DNA from 2 places in the Micromonospora chalcea genome. Region 1 is predicted to be linked to the other one. Evidence: riboswitches for the same ligand, from Rfam matches in the RefSeq annotation. Region 1 holds a riboswitch; the other holds the start of a gene.
What was found. A riboswitch is a leader RNA that binds a small molecule or an ion and turns the genes downstream of it on or off. The one in region 1 is predicted to bind cobalamin.

Region 1 (7,778 bases):
AGATCCAGCCGGTGCCGTTCGGGAACACGGCGCCGCCGTCCGGGGCGTCGTGCCAGGTGTACGACGTCCCCGGCACCGTCCGCCGGGACCGCGCGACGATCGAGCTGGTGAACCCGGCCGGCAACTGGATGCCGTTGGCGTCGGCTGCCTGAAGCCCACCGTAGGGCCCCGCCGCGTTCTGTGCCGGGGCTCCGTACGCCGCCGACCACGCCGTGAACGGCAGGGCGAGGGCGCCCGCACCGACAACGGTGGCCCGCAACATCGTTCGACGATCCATGGAACCTCCTCCGTAGGTTCCATGGATCCGACCGTGTGGAGCTTACGCACGCCGATCTGTTGGATGAACGTCGATGGACGGCTCGATGTGCGATGTCCCGCCCACGCCGACCCGGTCGAGGGGTCGTACGGGTAGGAGAGGCAGCGGCACCAACCAGCAGTGGGCGCGCGCGGCCGTCTGACCGGCCCTCCGGCCGCGGCCTCCCCTCCCCCCGGTCACCGGCGCAGGTGGCCGATGCCGTGCTGGTCGAGCCAGGCGACAGTCCGCGGTACGAACGTCGGCGCCCCCGAGCCGGCGCTGACGTCGGTGGCGACCAGCGGCACCTGGGCGGCGACCGGGAGCAGCGTGGACCGCCAGCAGGCCGGCGTGGCGCAGGCCGAGCGGTCGTCGACGCGCCAGGCGGCGGCCACGCTGCGGCCGTCCGGGTCAGCCGGGCGATATTCCAGCCACCGGCTCAGATCGTTGCCGCCGTCGATCCCGGCGGCGAGGACCAGGTTGAACGAGCCCTGGACGCGAAGCAGGCGGATCTGCTCCTGCACGCCGAAGGGCGGCAGGCCGGTGCCCGTGCACGAGGTACCGCCGTCGCGCCAGCAGGTCCAGACCGCCGCGGGATCGGTGCCGCCGGCCGCCGGGAAGTCGTAGGACGAGATGTCGAAGACCACTGCGTTGTCGTCGCCGAACACCTCCGCCGCCGCGCTCCAGAACGTGCGGGTGGCGGAGATGTCGCTCTGCCGCAGCGACACGACGGGTGTGATGCCGGCCCGGACGAGCCGGTCGACGTACCGGGCCGCCTCGTCGAGGTAGCCGACCCGGTTCTGCCTGTCGGCAGGGCTGCCGGTGTAGGCGTAGCAGGCGTCGCTCAGCACGACCCGTACCGCGTTGACGCCGCGGGCCCGCAGCGCGCCTACCGACGCGTCGTCGACCGGGCCGTCCCAGTGGATCGGTCCCCATGCGCATTCGCCGGGCGCGGCCGACCGGATGATTCCACGGGGCCGGTACGGCCTCGGACTGGCTGTGACCGTGAGGATGCGGTTGCCGAACGCCTTCAGCGCAGGCGCGGCGCCGGGCGCCTGCGGCGGGAGCACCCGGATGCCGCGGACCTCGGCGGTGGCCTGGGCGCCGCTGCTGTCGTAGGCGGTGGCGGTGACGCGGGTGCCGCTGTTCGCCGCCACGCCGCGCCAGTCGAACGCGTACGGCGCGGTGGTGTCCACGGCGAGCAGCCTGCCGCGCTCGCGGAACTCGACCCGCTCGATCCGCCGGCCGGGCGCCGCCGTGGCCTCGGCACGGATCGGGATGACGCCCGGCGCGGCGAAGAAGTCATTGGGCAGGGGCGAGGTGAGCGCCACCGACGGCCCGCCCGGCAGTGGGCTGGGCCGCGGGCTCCCCGAGGCCGGCGGCGGCGACGAGCCGGTCGGGTCGGCGCCGTCCCCGTCGCACGGCTGGCCGCTCAACACCCAGTCGGTCGGCTCGGGGTCGGCACCCTGGTAGTTGCCGCCGAACCGCACCGTCACCGAGGCGCCGGTCGGCAGCGTGGATCCCGCCGGCGGACGGAGCATGGTCATCGGATACATCTCGCCGCTGCCCAGCGTGTATCCGTCCGGCAGCCGGTCGAGGCCCATGGTGATCGTCTGACCGTTCGCCTGCCGGAACCGCAGCCACCAGTCGGTGACGGGAGCGCCCAGGTTGGTGACGGTGAGCTCGGCCCAGAAGCCGCTGGACCACTCCCGGGTGATGGTGTAGTCCACCGTGCACGCCGTCGCGGCGTAGGCCGGCCGCAGCGCCATCGTCATGGCCCCGCCGACGACGACCGCGGCTGCTGTAGCCAGCGCGCAGATCCTGCGTCGCATCATGCCCCCGTAACATCGACATACATCACTTCATGCAGCCTCGGCGCTCCGGGCACGGCCTGTCAAGGGCTGAACCGGGCCCGGGCCGGGCGGAACGGCGCGGCGTTCCGCCCGGCCGGCGGCTCAGCGTCCGCGCAGCTCGGCCGCGGCGGCGACCAGGTGCTGGAGGGACGCCTCGACCTCGGGATAGCCGCGCGTCTTGAGGCCGCAGTCGGGGTTCACCCACAGCCGCTCGGCCGGCACCGCGGCCACGGCCCGGCGCAGCGCGCCGACGACCTCGTCGTGGGACGGCACCCGGGGTGAGTGGATGTCCCAGACGCCGGGCCCCACACCCCGGCGGTATCCGATCGCGGCGAGGTCGTCGAGGACCTCCATCCGGGAGCGGGATGCCTCGATGCTCGTGACGTCGGCGTCGAGGGCGTCGATGGCCGTGATCACCTCCCCAAACTCCGAGTAGCACAGGTGGGTGTGGATCTGGGTGTCGTCGGCGACTCCGCAGGTGGCCAGGCGGAACGCCCCGACTGCCCAGTCCAGGTACGCCTTCTGGTCCGCCCTGCGCAGTGGCAGCGTCTCACGCAGCGCCGGCTCGTCGACCTGGATGACCCGGATACCGGCTGCCTCGAGATCACGGCACTCGTCGCGCAGGGCGAGCGCGACCTGGTCCGCAGTGTCTGCCAGTGGCTGGTCGCTGCGGACGAACGACCAGGCCAGGATCGTGACCGGGCCGGTGAGCATGCCCTTGACCGGCCGGTCGGTCAGCGACTGCGCGTAGGTGGACCAGTTGACGGTCATCGGCGCCCTGCGTGCCACGTCGCCGTAGATGACGGGCGGACGCACGCATCGGGAGCCGTAGGACTGGACCCAGCCGTGTTCGGTGGCGGCGAACCCGTCCAGCTGCTCGCCGAAGTACTGGACCATGTCGTTTCGTTCCGGCTCGCCGTGCACGAGCACGTCCAGGCCCAGCCGCTCCTGGAGCCGGACGACGTGCTCGACCTCGGCGCGCATCCGCTGCGTGTAGGCGGCGTCGTCGAGACGCCCGGCCCGGTGCTCGGCACGCGCACGGCGCAGCTCGTCGGTCTGCGGGAACGATCCGATGGTCGTGGTCGGCAGGGGCGGCAGGTTCAGCCGGGCCTGCTGTGCCGCCGCACGCTCCGGGTACGCGCCGCGCTGCCGATCCGTGGCGCGCAGCGCCGCGAGCCGACCGCGTACGGTGTCGTCGCGCCAGGCGGCAGGGGTGGGCGGCAGCGGCTCGGGCAGGGACGTGGTGCCGTTGCGCAGCGCGCGGCCGAGCCGGACGACCTCATCGACCTTCTGCCGGGCGAAGGCGAGCCGCTGACGCAGCGCCGGGTCGAGAGCGGTCTCGGCGGACAGGTCCTCCGGCACGTGCAGCAGCGAGCACGAGGTGGACACGGCGACGTGGTCGGCGAGGGCGGTGACGGCGGCACCGGCCGCCACGGCGGCCCGCAGGTCGGTACGCCAGACGTTGCGGCCGTCGACGAGGCCGGCCACGATCGTCTTGCCGCGCAGTGGTCCCGCACCGGCCAGCCGCCGCAGGTTGCCGGGCCCGGCCACCAGATCCACGCCGACCGCTTCGACCGACGTGTCGAGCAGGGCGGGCAGCGCGTCACCGAGCTCGCCGAAATAGGTGGCGACGGAGATCGCCGGCCGCTGTTCCACCGCGCCGAGCCGGGTGTACGCCTCCCGCAGCGCGTCGATCTCGGCGGCGCTCCGGTCGGCGACGTAGGCGGGTTCGTCCAGCTGCACCCATCGCACGCCCGCCGCGGCAAGGGATCGCAGGATGCCGGCGTACACGTCGACCAGGTCGGTCAGCCGGTCGAACGGTTCGCCGCGGGCCTCGGTGGGCTTGGCCAGCAGCAGGAATGTCGCCGGCCCGACCAGCACCGGCCGGCTGTCGATTCCCAGCTCGCGGGCCTCGCGGTACTCGCGCAGCGCCTTGTCGGGATTCGGCGCGAAGGTGGTGTCGGAGCCGATCTCGGGAACCAGATAGTGGTAGTTGGTGTCGAACCACTTCGTCAGTTCGAGCGCCGGCTCGGCATCGACGCCCCGGGCCATGGCGAAATAGGTGCCGAGGTCGCCGAGGCCGAGACGGGCGAACCGGCGCGGGATCGCGCCGACGGCGACGGCCGTGTCCAGCACGTGGTCGTAGTAGGAGAACGTGTTGGACGGGATCGCGTCCAGGCGCGCGTCGCGTAGCGTCCGCCACACCTTCGCCCGTAGCGCGGCAGAGGTCGCCGCCAACTCCTCGGCGTCGATCCGGCCCGCCCAGTAGGCCTCGACGGCCCTCTTGAGTTGCCGGTTGCCCCCGATACGCGGATAGCCCAGCACGGTGCTCTGACCGAATGCGGTACTCATGGAGATCCCTTCCCTCGAAGCACACGAGGCCGATCGAGGCGGGGAGGGAAGGGGTACAGACGGCGTACCGGCTTCCGCACCGGCCGTCCCGAGCGACCGTCGGCGGCGCACACCGGACGGTGCGCGCGGTGCGGGCAGGTCTTCGGACTCGCGGGCGCGACCGGATCCACCCGGTCACCTACTGGCCGTCGCTTCCCAGACCTCACGGTCCAGTGCTTCGATGACGGCTGTCGTTCCCACTCACCGCTGCGGGGCAGTCCCGGACTCACACCGGGTTCCCTCTTACGACGCCGCACCCTTCACGGGCACGGCGAACCAGCACCGTTGTCCATCGTATGGGGCGGTGAGCCGACGTGGTCGGCGCGTCCGTCCTGCGGGACGGCGAGCCGTCGCGGCGGGTGGCGGGAGCGACTCGCGGTCGGCCCCCGCCCCCCGTCGCAGGGCCGGTCAGCCCTTACGCCACTTCTGGCCGGCCGTGCCCGTGCAGTCCCAGAGCTGGAGCCTCGCGCCGTCGTTGCCGTTCCGGTCCTTGATGTCGACGCACTTGTCGGCCTGAAGGTTGACCAGGTCTCCGGCCGAGTTCAGGGTGAACTGCTGGGCGCCGGTGCCGTTGCAGGTGTAGAGCTGCACCACCGCCCCGTTGGCGGTGGACCCGGCGTCGACGTCCATGCACTTGTTGTTCTGGCTCTTCAGCGCCGTGCCGCTGAACGTCCACTTCTGCGCGTTGGTGTTGTTGCAGTTCCACATCTGCAGCGGCGCGCGGTCGACGAAGTTGGAGCTCGGCACGTCGATGCACTTGTTGTTCCAGTTGCTGACCACGGGCACCCCGGTGGCCGGGTTGCCGCCCCCACCGCCGGTGAACGGGCTGAGGATCAGTCCGGCCGAACGGGGGTCGCCGTCGTGCACCAGTGACTCGAATCCGCCGACGTCGTCGAAGGCGAACGCGTACGCCCGGCCGTCGGTCATGTGGGCGTGGATCAGGCGGGCGTACTGGTTGGTGGGGTTGCTGCGGTAGAAGTCGGCGGCGTTCGTGCTGGGCTGGGTGTCGATGGTGCCGAGCGTGCCTCGGTTGAGGGCCGCGCAGAGCGTACGCGAGATCGGGCCGACCACCTGGTCGTTCGGCGCGGGCAGGTCGCCGTCGCATCCCCAGACGCTGGCCGAGGAGGGCCGGTTGAAGGAGGCGACCACCTGGCCGCTGCCGTTTGTGAAGGTCATGGTGTTGCCCGAGGTGCGGCCGTAGTACCGGATGGCCGGCTGGTCGGCGAAGGGCGCCACGGTCAGCGTCTTCGTGGTGTACGCGTTCCACGCGGAGGCGATGTAGGAGTCCAGATAGGTGGTGCTCAGCAGGCCGGCCCCGGCCGCCTTCCCCGGAGCCAGGACGCGCAGCACGGTCCCGTCTGAGCGGGTGTGGACGGTGTTGGCCCAGCCCGGCTGCGCCCGGATGCCGTCGATGACCGCGTTGCGTCCGTTGGCCACCACGTCGCCGGTGCGCTTGGTGACGCCGTTGGCGCCGGTCACCGTGACCGCGTGCGGGATCGCGAACATGTCGACCTGGGAGCTGTTGAGCCACAGCCCGGAGTCGTTGTAGGTGAACTCGCTCCAGTCGAAGAGGATGTCGCGGTTCGCGTCACCGGCCGCCCAGGGCGCGGGCTGCACCAGCCCGTCCGGGGTGAGGAAGAACTTCAGCTTCTGCCCGAGGGCGAAGTAGGCCCGGCCGGAGAAGCCCCGGGGGAACTGGATCGTGGTGCTACCGCCGTTGCCGGGGCCCGGTATGGAGACGTCCGGCGCGGGCGACGGCGGGATCTGCCCGCCGCTCCACGGCACGAAGGCGCCACCGGCGGTGACGTAGCCGAGCCGGCCGGAGGACAGCTGGACGCCGATGACGTAGAGGTAGACCGGGTCGGTGCGACCGGTGGTGTTGGTGACGGTGACGGGTAGCAACGCCGGTCCGACCGCGTGGGCGGGCGTGGCGACGACGGTGCCCGCGAGCCCGGCGAGCAGTGCGGACGCGGCGGCGAGCAGCTTTCTTCGAAGACGCATGGCGACACCTCGCTGGAGACAGGGACGGGAGAGCGCTCTCTCAGCAGGGTCCAATTGTTAATTTTGTTTGTCAATAGGCGATCACCGATGGACGCGAGACCGTCACGGGCGGGGCACCCGCCGTGCGGCGGTCGGGTCCGGCGGGACGACGTGCTTGGCGGTCTCGTTGGCGGCGACGTTGACCAGGGTGACCGCGGCGAGGGCCGCCAGCACCACCGGCGGGAGCGCGGCGAGTCCGAGTGGCCCGGACAGTGGGCTGAAGGGCAGCGCGACGGTGACCGTGATGAGCAACAGTCCGGTGCCGGCGAGCGCGGCGGAGGGGCGGCTGCGCAGGAAACTCCGATTGGAGCGCAGCACCAGCAGCGCGATGATCTCGGTGGCGGTGAACTGGACGAACCAGGCGGCGCGGAAGACGTCGGTCGACACGTGCCACCACCAGCGCAGGGCGCCGAGTACGAGGAGGTCCACGGCGATGCTGATCGAGCCGTACACCAGCATGAACCTGCGGATGGTCCGGACGTCGACGGTACGCGGATGCTGGATCTGCTCGGCATCGGCGTAGTCGGTGGACAGGGTGGTGTAGGGGATGTCGGAGAGGAAGTTGAGCAGCAGGACCTGACGGGGCAGCAGCGGCAGGAAGGGCAGCAGGAGCGCGGCGATGCTCATGCTGACGACGTTGCCGAAGGACGCGCTGGTGTTGACCCGGATGTACTTCAAGGTGTTGGTGAACGTGCGGCGGCCGAGGCGGATGCCGTCGGCGATCACGTCGAGGTTCTTGTCGAGCAGCACGATCGCCGCGGCCTGTTTGGCGACGTCGACAGCGGTGTCGACGGAGATGCCGACGTCGGCGGCGTGCAGCGCGGGAGCGTCGTTGATGCCGTCGCCGAGAAACCCGACGACGTCGCCGCGTTGGCGCAGCGCGGTCAGGATGCGTTCCTTCTGCAGCGGGTCCACCTCGGCGAACACGGTGACGTCGGCGATCCGCTCCGGCAACTGGTCGTCGGGGCAGGCGGCGAGGTCGGCGCCGACGAGCGGTTCGCCGGCGAGGTCGACGCTGGCGGCGACGTGCCGGGCGGCGTGCCGGTTGTCGCCGGTGACCAGTCGGACCGTGACGCCCATGTCAGCGAGCCGGCGGATGGCGGCGGCGGCGTCTGCGCGGGGTGGGTCCTGGAAGGCGAGCAGCCCGACCAGCGTCATCTCCCGTTCGTCGGCGACGGCGACGGCGGTGACGCCGGGCATGG
Region 2 (7,778 bases), 400 kb from region 1:
CCGCCCCGGGCGCCGGAGCGTGATCCTCACCAGCTCGCCGAGGTGGCGGGGTCGGAGCCCTCCTGATGCCGCCATCTCGGCGAGCTGGAGTCGAGCAAGCGTCAGCCGGCGGCCAGCCGGACACCGAGCGCGACGAAGGCGACAGCGCAGAGCCGGTCGACCCGCCGCGACCAGCGGCTGTCGCCCCAGCGGCGGGCGAACCGCCCGGCGCCCAAGCCGAGAGCCAGGTCCACGGTGAGCTGCACCGCGACGAACAGCGCGCCGAGCAGCACCAGCTGTGCCGCCACCGGGCCCGCGTCGGGCCGGACGAACTGCGGCAGGAACGCCACGCTGAACAGGATCATCTTCGGGTTGAGCAGGTTCGTGAGCAGCCCGCGCCGGAACGCCCGCCCGGCGCCGCCGCCGTCCGCCCCGTCCGCCGCGCCGCCGGGCCGGCCCGTGCCGCGCAGCGCCCGCAGGCCCAGCACGATCAGGTACGCCGCACCGGCCCACCGGATCGCGGTGAACAGCACCGGGGACGCGGCGATCACGGTGGCGAGTCCGGCCACCACGGCGGCGACGTGCACCGCCTCCCCGGCCGCGACCCCGAGCGCCGCCACCGCCCCGGCCCGCGCGCCGTACCGGGTGGCGTTGGCGAGCACGAACATCATGTCCGGCCCGGGGGTGAGCATGAGCACCACGATCGCGGCCAGGTATCCCGCGAGCGTGGCCGCCGACAGTCCGAGCACGCCTCAGCCCTCCTCGACGCCGTCGAGCAGCGCCCGGCGCAGCGCCAGCCGGTGTTCGCGCCGGATCTGCGCCTCCCGGTAGCGCCGCCGGTCACCGTCGGTGCCGGGCAGCAGCGGCGGCACCGGCCGGGGCTGGCCCTCGTCGTCCACGGCCACCATCACCAGGTGCGCGGTCGCCACGTCCACCGGCGGCACCGCGCGGTCCCAGCGGTCCGCGCTGACCTTCACGGCCACCTCCATCGAGCTGCGGCCGGCCCAGGTGATCCGGGCGTCCACGTGCACCACGTCACCGACGCGGACAGCGCGCAGGAAGGCCGTCTCGTCGATGGCGGCGGTGACAGCCGGTCCGTCGGAGTGGCGGGCGGCGACCACCCCGGCGACCGAGTCGATCAGGTTGAGGATCCGGCCGCCGTGCACCGTGCCCATCAGGTTGGTGTGGTGCTGGTCCATGATCTGCGACAGGGTCAGGTGCGACGCCGACGGTGGTCGGCCGGTGAGGGTGATGGCATCGGTCACGGTGCGGTTCCGTCCTCGCAGAAGCGGACCGCCGACCGGACGGGGGAGTTGCACGCCGAGGCACGCCGACGGCTCCCGCCCGGCGTGTCACCCGCCCGACCCACCCGCGAGGTCGACGGCAGCGCGCACCGGTGGTACGCGCGACGCGGGCAGGTCTTCGGACTCGCGGGCCCGACCGGGGTCGCCGGTCGCCTACCGGCCGTCGCTTCCCAGGCCGGTGGCCCAGTGCTGTTGACGGCTGTCGTTCCCACTCACCGCTGCGGGGCAGTCCCGGACTTCCACCGGGTTCCCTCTTACGACACCCGGCCGTCGCCGACCGGGTGAACCAGCGCTCCCGGCAGCCTAACCCAGCCCCGACCCGCCCTCGCCGCGACCCGCGTTCCGCCCTTCGGCGCCCTGCCCCCGGCCGTCCCACAGGCACGCAGGCTCCGGCACACCCGGTGCCGCCCCGCATGCGCAGTCCGCATGGCGGGACGTCTCTCCCGCTCATCAGGAAGCCGGGCGGACCCGCGTCAGCGGGCGACGGGTCAGGAGGCGCGGCGGCGTCGAAGCAGTAGCGCGGTCACGCCGGCTGCCGCCACCGCGGCGACCGCTCCGCCGACCAGGATTCCCACCGGTAGACCGCCGTCGTCGGCGCCCGTCGAGGCGTCGGCACTCGCCGGAGACGCGTCCGCGCCTGCCGCAGCGCCCGCCGAGACGTCCGCGGAGGCGGCCGGCGAGGGAGTGGCCGGTGACGGGGCGGCCGCCGGGGGAGCGGCCGGGTCGGCGACGGTGAAGCGGTACGAGCCCTGGACCGGGTGGCCGTCGCGGGAGACCACGCGGTAGGCGACGGTGTAGGTGCCGTTGGCCAGCGGCTCCTCGATCGTCACCGTGCCCGTCGCGCCGTCCACGGCGGGCGCGCTCGCGGGCACCTGACGGTCGGTGGCGTCGCGCAGCGTGATGGTGGTGAAGGCCGGGTTGAGCCGCTGCAGGAACCGCAGCGTCACCTGCGTCGGCGCGGTGGTGAGCCGGGCGTCGCGGGCCGGCGTGGCCTCCTGCAGCGAGTTGTGCGCCGCCGCGGGCGTGGCCGGGACCAGCAGCAGCGCCGCGGTGAACAGCGCGGCGAGGAGTGCGGAGACGGTACGGGTACGCATGACGCGCCTTCCTGGTCGTGGTCAGCGTCGTGGTCAGCCGAGCAGTTGCTGGCCGATCCAGCCGCCCTCGGGGCAGCCGGGCGGTACGGCGAACACGGCGGAGCCGATCGGGGTGGTCCACTCGTTGAGCAGGTCCCGTTCGGCCAGCCGCCGCTGGATGGGCAGGAACTGCCGGGCGATGTCGGCCTGGTACGCGGCGAAGACGAGCCCGCTGTCCGCGTGTCCCTCGGCGGTCGGCGCGCCGTCGTAGTTGTAGGGCCGGCGCAGGATCTTCTGCCGGTCGTCGGTGACGCGGGCCCGGGTCAGGTGCGAGAAGTCCGGGATCACGGTGAGCCCGTCCGGTCCGAGCGCGGCGAAGTCGGGCTCGTCGTGCTCCGCCTCGCCGGTCAGCGGCGCGCCGGTGTCGAGGCGCCGGCCCACCGCGAGTTCCCGGTCGGCGCGGCCGAGCAGGTCCCACGTCTCCAGGTTCATGCTGATCCGGCGCACCACCAGGGTGGTGGAGTCGCGCAGCCAGTCCGGCCCGTCGGTCACCCAGACGGCGGTGTCCGCCGACACGCCGGGCTTCGGGTTGGCGGTGCCGTCGAGCTGGCCGAACAGGTTGCGCTGGGTGCGTCCGGGCTCGGCGCCGGCGGCCCGGCGGAAGCCCTGCTGCACCCAGCGGACGGTGGCGAACGGGCGGCTGTCCTTGGTCAGGACCCGTTGGGCGTGCGCGACGGTGAGCGGGTCGTCGGCGCAGATCTGCAGCAGCAGGTCGCCGCCGGACCAGCGGGGCTGCAACCGGTCGATCCGGAACGCCGGCAGGTCGGCCACCGACGTGGGGCGGCGGTCGTCGAGCCCGGCGGCGGCGTAGAGCCCGGGGCCGAAGCCGAACGTGACTGTCAGCCGGGCCGGCAGCAGGCCCAGTTCCGGCTCGGTGTCGGCCAGCGCCGGGCGACCCTGGGTGAGTCGGGCGGCGTCGTCGGAAAGCAGTCGCAGCATCCGCCCGAGCGCGGCCCGGTTCGTGTCCGGGCGCAGCGTGAACGCGACGAACGCGGCGTGCGCCTGGGGCTCGGTGGTGACACCGGACTGGCGCGCGCCGTGGAACGGCTCGACAGCGCTGCCGACCTGGGCCACCGGGACGGCGTCGTCGGGGCGTACCCCGTGGGAACGGAGGGCGGCGAGGGCACCCGCGCCGGCCAGCGCGCCCCCGGCGGCCGCCGCGCCGCCGGTGAGCAGGCCGCGCCGGCTGACCCGGCGCGCGGGCGCGCCGGTTCCGGTCATGACGCGGGGCTCGCGCCGTGTCCGGGCGCGTACGTCTCCTGGGCGCCGGTGAACGGCTTGGCCACCGCGGTGAACGTCTGGGTGCGCCCGTCGGCGAAGGTGAGCGTGACGTCGAGCTGGTCGCCGGGGCGCACCGGGCGGGTCAGGTCCATCAGCATGAGATGGTCGCCGCCGGGCTCCAGCGCGGCCTGGGACCGGGCGGCGACCACGACGCCGCCCTGCTTCTGCCGCATCGCCATCTTCCCGTCGGTCATGGCCATCTCGTGGATCTCGGCCCGGGACACGTCGGTGGTCACCCCGGTGATCGTGACGTCGGCGTCGCCGTCGTTGACGAGCGTGGCGAACGCGGCGGTCATGCCCCTGTCGGCGGCCTTCACCCACGGGTCGCGGATCGTCAGCACGCCCGCTGCCGCGCTCGCCGGGGCCGAGGCGGGCGCCGACGCCGACGGCGCGGTTGTGGGCGTGGCGTCGGCGGAGCCGCAGGCGGCGACGGACGCGGCCAGGACGGCGGCGCCGATCAGGGCCGCCGTGCGTGGGAAGCGGCGGCTGGTGGTGCTGGGCATGCGGTCGTCCCCTCGAAGATCCGGTGTTCGTACCGTTGGTCGGGGCGGCGCCGCGGATAGTTCCGGCCCGGGGAGTCGGTCGCGTCACATGCCACCCGGGCTCACCGCGACCGGGGACCGGGGAGCGCCCGGAAGGCATAATGGTTCCGGGTGTCACGTGGCGCGCCGGGCGCGGCCGTGGCCGGAGAGGGCGCCCGGACGAGGGAGGCGGACGGTGACGGCGACGACCGGGGCGACCCGCAACACCCGGCAGCGCGCCGAGGTGCTGGCGCTGCTGCGGGAGCTGGACGGCTTCCACAGCGCGCAGCAGTTGCACCAGATGCTCGTGCAGCGGCAGGCGAAGGTGGGTCTGACCACCGTCTACCGGACGTTGCAGCTGCTCGTCGACAACGGCGAGATCGACTCGGCGCGGCTGCCCGGCGGCGAGCACCTCTACCGGCGGTGCAGCCAGAGCCGCCATCACCACCACCTGGTCTGCCGCCGCTGCGGCCGTGCGGTGGAGGTGGCCGGCCCGGCCGTGGAGCGATGGGCCGACCAGGTCGCCGCGCAGCACGGTTTCACCGACGTCGGGCACACCCTGGAGATCTTCGGCACCTGCGACCGCTGCGCCGCCTGAGCCACCGGCGCGGGCGGTGACCCGCCCGCGCCGGACCGCCGGTCAGCAGTTGCGCAGCGCCGGTGACTGGTTCAGCAACTGGCCGCGGCTGGAGGTGAACCGGCGGTACGCCTCGGAGCCGGCCGCGCCGGGGCGGAAGGCTGCCACCCGGTGGCAGTTCTGGAACGCCAGCGTGATCCCGAAGTGCCGCTCCAGCCCGGCGCGGATCGCGTCGCTGGCCATCGCGCGCAGCAGTTGCCCGCGCTCGGCGTCGCCGGGCGGCGGTACGACGTTGTCGGCGAACTCGGCGTCGGTCGCGGCCAGGTCGGCGGCGACCCGGCTGACCGTCTCCCAGGCGTACGGCAGGGAGTCGCGGACACAGGCGACGAACGCCTCCTCGTCGACGGGACCGGTCTCGGCGGCGTGCAGCAGGGCGGGCGGAACGGTGAGCGACATGGGTCCTCCGGCAGCTCTAACGAACACGGTTTCCATTACCATCTGAGCACACCATGTCACCGGACGACCGTCAAGGACCGGCGCACGCGAAACGGCGGACGGACCCGAAGGCCCGTCCGCCGTGGGACGTCGCGGAACGTGTCAGCGCAGGTGCGCCTCGATCGCCTCGATGACCCGGGGCCGCAGCTCGGCGGCGCGGATCACCGCGTCGACCGAGCCGACCTCGACCGCCCGCTGGATGCTGTGCACCCGGTCGAACTCGGCGGCCACCTCGCCCAGCTTCTCCGCCCGCACCGACCCGCGCAGCTCGTCCAGCTCCGCGCTGAGCGTGGCCCGCTCGGTACCGGTGGCGGACGCCACCCGGCCCTCCAGCTCGCGTACCCGGGAATCGGCCGCGGTGCGGGCGGCGACCTCACCGGCGAACACCACGGCGGCGGCCGGCGCGCCACCGAGCACCGAGGCGAACGACCCCTCGATCGCCAGCACCGTCATGTCCGGGTTGAGCGCCTTGGAGAAGACCACGAACGCGCCGCCGTGATAGCGCGAGATCACGCAGAACACGATCGGGCCGCGGAAGTTGACGATCGCCCGGCCGATCTCCGCGCCGTACTCCAGCTGGAGCTTGCGCATCGACTCGGGTGAGCCGTCGAAGCCGGACAGGTTCGCCAGCACGACCAGCGGCCGGTTGCCGCTGGCCGCGTTGATCGCCCGCGCGGCCTTCTTCGAGGAGCGCGGGAACAGCGTGCCCGCGGTGTAGGTGTCCGGGCCGTCGGTGGGCGGGAAGCCGTGCCGGGGCACCGACCGCGACTCGATGCCGAGCAGGCACACCGGGATGCCGCCCAGGTGCACGTCCTGCACCACAGCGGTCTCCGCGTCGGCCATGCCCGCCCACCGCTCCAGCACCGGATGGTCCTGGTCGGCGAGGGCCCGCATGACGGTACGGATGTCGAACGGCTTCTTGCGGTCCGGGTTCGCGGTGGCGGAGAAGATCTCGCCCACCGTGGCGAAGTCGCTGCCGGCCACCGCGTGCGGGTAGCCGCAGATGTCCCGGTCCACCGGGTCCATGGTGACGGCCCGGCGCGGCGCGTGCTCGCCCGGCACGACGTACGTGTGGTCGTAGTGCGCCATCAGCACGTCCCGCGCGCCCGGCAGGTCCGGCGCCCAGTACTGCGCCTGCCCGTTCGGGCCCATCACCCGGTCGTAGCCGCCGATGCCGAAGTTGTCCTCGGCGGACACGCCGCCGGAGAAGTCCAGCGACTGCTTGCCGGTGAGCACCATCGCCGAGTCGGGCGTCATGACCAGCACGCCCTTGGTGTGCATGAGCATCGTCGCCTCGGCGTTCCAGTACGGCTGGGCGCCGACGTTGATGCCCGCGACCACGATGTTGATCTCGCCGCCGTCCTGGGTGAACTCGACGATCCGCTTCAGCGCCGCGGCCACCCAGTCCATGTTCTCGGTGCCGGAGGTCATCGAGATCCGGGCGCCGGCGCTCAGCGCGTACCACTCCAGCGGCACGCCCATCCGCTGCGCCAGGTCCAGCGCGGCGATCACCCGCCGGCACTCCGGCTCGGACAGCGCGCCCAGCGACTTGGTCGGATCGCCGAGCAGCACCACCCGGGTCACGCCCTGCGGGTGGCGGGGCGTCGGCGTGGTGACCACGCCGGCCACGATCGCCGCGCTGTTGCGGCCCTTGGGCCGGTCCACCGGCACCAGCTGGTGGTCCGCGTCCAGGTCGTGCTCGACGAAGTCGCCCAGCAGCCCGGTCAGCTCGTACGGGTAGACGGTGTTGCGGCTGGCCGCCCGCAGCACCTTCAGCCGGTACTCGTCCAGCGGCTCGACCGGCTCGCTCGGCGGCTCACCCACGTCCAGCCGGGCGTGCCCGGTGACGTCGAAGGTGATCCGCACGCCGACCTTGGTCAGCTCGCCGGTACGGCGGTCGCGCTGGCGCGCGATGAACAGGATCTCCTCCAGCTCCGCGCCCACCGTGGTGGGGCGTACCCGGCCGGCGATCAGCTCCATCTCCTCGCGGGTCAGCTCGCTGGGCGGCCACACGTAGATGACGATCCGGTTGGTCGGGAACCGCGACTTCGACGGCCGCCGCGACTGCGCCCGGCGGATCGAGTCGATGCAGGCCGCCACCGTGTCCTCGGTGGTGGGCAGCGACACCAGGCGGCCGTCCTGCTCCCGCAGCCCGGTCAGGTCGCGTACCTGCGCGAACGCGACCAGCCGCTGGTCGGACGGGTTCTGCCGGGCCACCGCCTGGAACAGGTAGACCTCCTCGTCCAGCGACGGCAGGCGGGTCAGGTCGAACTCGCGCAGCCGCTCCAGCTGCATCCGCTGCGCGATGTGCGGGTGCAGGCCGCGGATCAGGCGCTCCTCGGCCATCCCGTTTTCGCCGGGCCGGAACGTGAAGTGGTGGTGCATCACCGCGCCGCCGCGCCCGGCGACGGTGGTGGTGATCCGGCGTACCGCCGCCGGCAGCGGGTGCGCGTTCAGCACGTCGAGCAGCGCGGCGGCGGTGGCGTCG

Region 2: it holds a riboswitch for cobalamin, as region 1 does, so the genes downstream of both, PVK74_RS08550 (acyl-CoA thioesterase) here and metE (5-methyltetrahydropteroyltriglutamate--homocysteine S-methyltransferase) in region 1, are expected to answer to the same signal.

The regions. Positions count from the first base shown of each region.
Region 1 is NZ_CP118233.1:2,230,539-2,238,316, forward strand. Features, by position in the region: gene PVK74_RS10075 (alkaline phosphatase PhoX) at 1-277, opposite strand, end outside; gene PVK74_RS10080 (Ig-like domain-containing protein) at 493-2,127, opposite strand; gene metE (5-methyltetrahydropteroyltriglutamate--homocysteine S-methyltransferase) at 2,248-4,497, opposite strand; cobalamin riboswitch at 4,614-4,832, opposite strand; gene PVK74_RS10090 (beta-1,3-glucanase family protein) at 4,945-6,537, opposite strand; gene mgtA (magnesium-translocating P-type ATPase) at 6,640-7,778, opposite strand, start outside.
Region 2 is NZ_CP118233.1:1,825,774-1,833,551, reverse strand. Features, by position in the region: gene PVK74_RS08560 (PrsW family glutamic-type intramembrane protease) at 1-66, shown strand, start outside; gene PVK74_RS08555 (LysE family translocator) at 102-728, opposite strand; gene PVK74_RS08550 (acyl-CoA thioesterase) at 732-1,244, opposite strand; cobalamin riboswitch at 1,376-1,589, opposite strand; gene PVK74_RS08545 (copper resistance CopC family protein) at 1,772-2,377, opposite strand; gene PVK74_RS08540 (Dyp-type peroxidase) at 2,411-3,637, opposite strand; gene PVK74_RS08535 (copper chaperone PCu(A)C) at 3,634-4,200, opposite strand; gene PVK74_RS08530 (Fur family transcriptional regulator) at 4,415-4,816, shown strand; gene PVK74_RS08525 (SCO5389 family protein) at 4,859-5,251, opposite strand; gene PVK74_RS08520 (ATP-binding protein) at 5,393-7,778, opposite strand, start outside.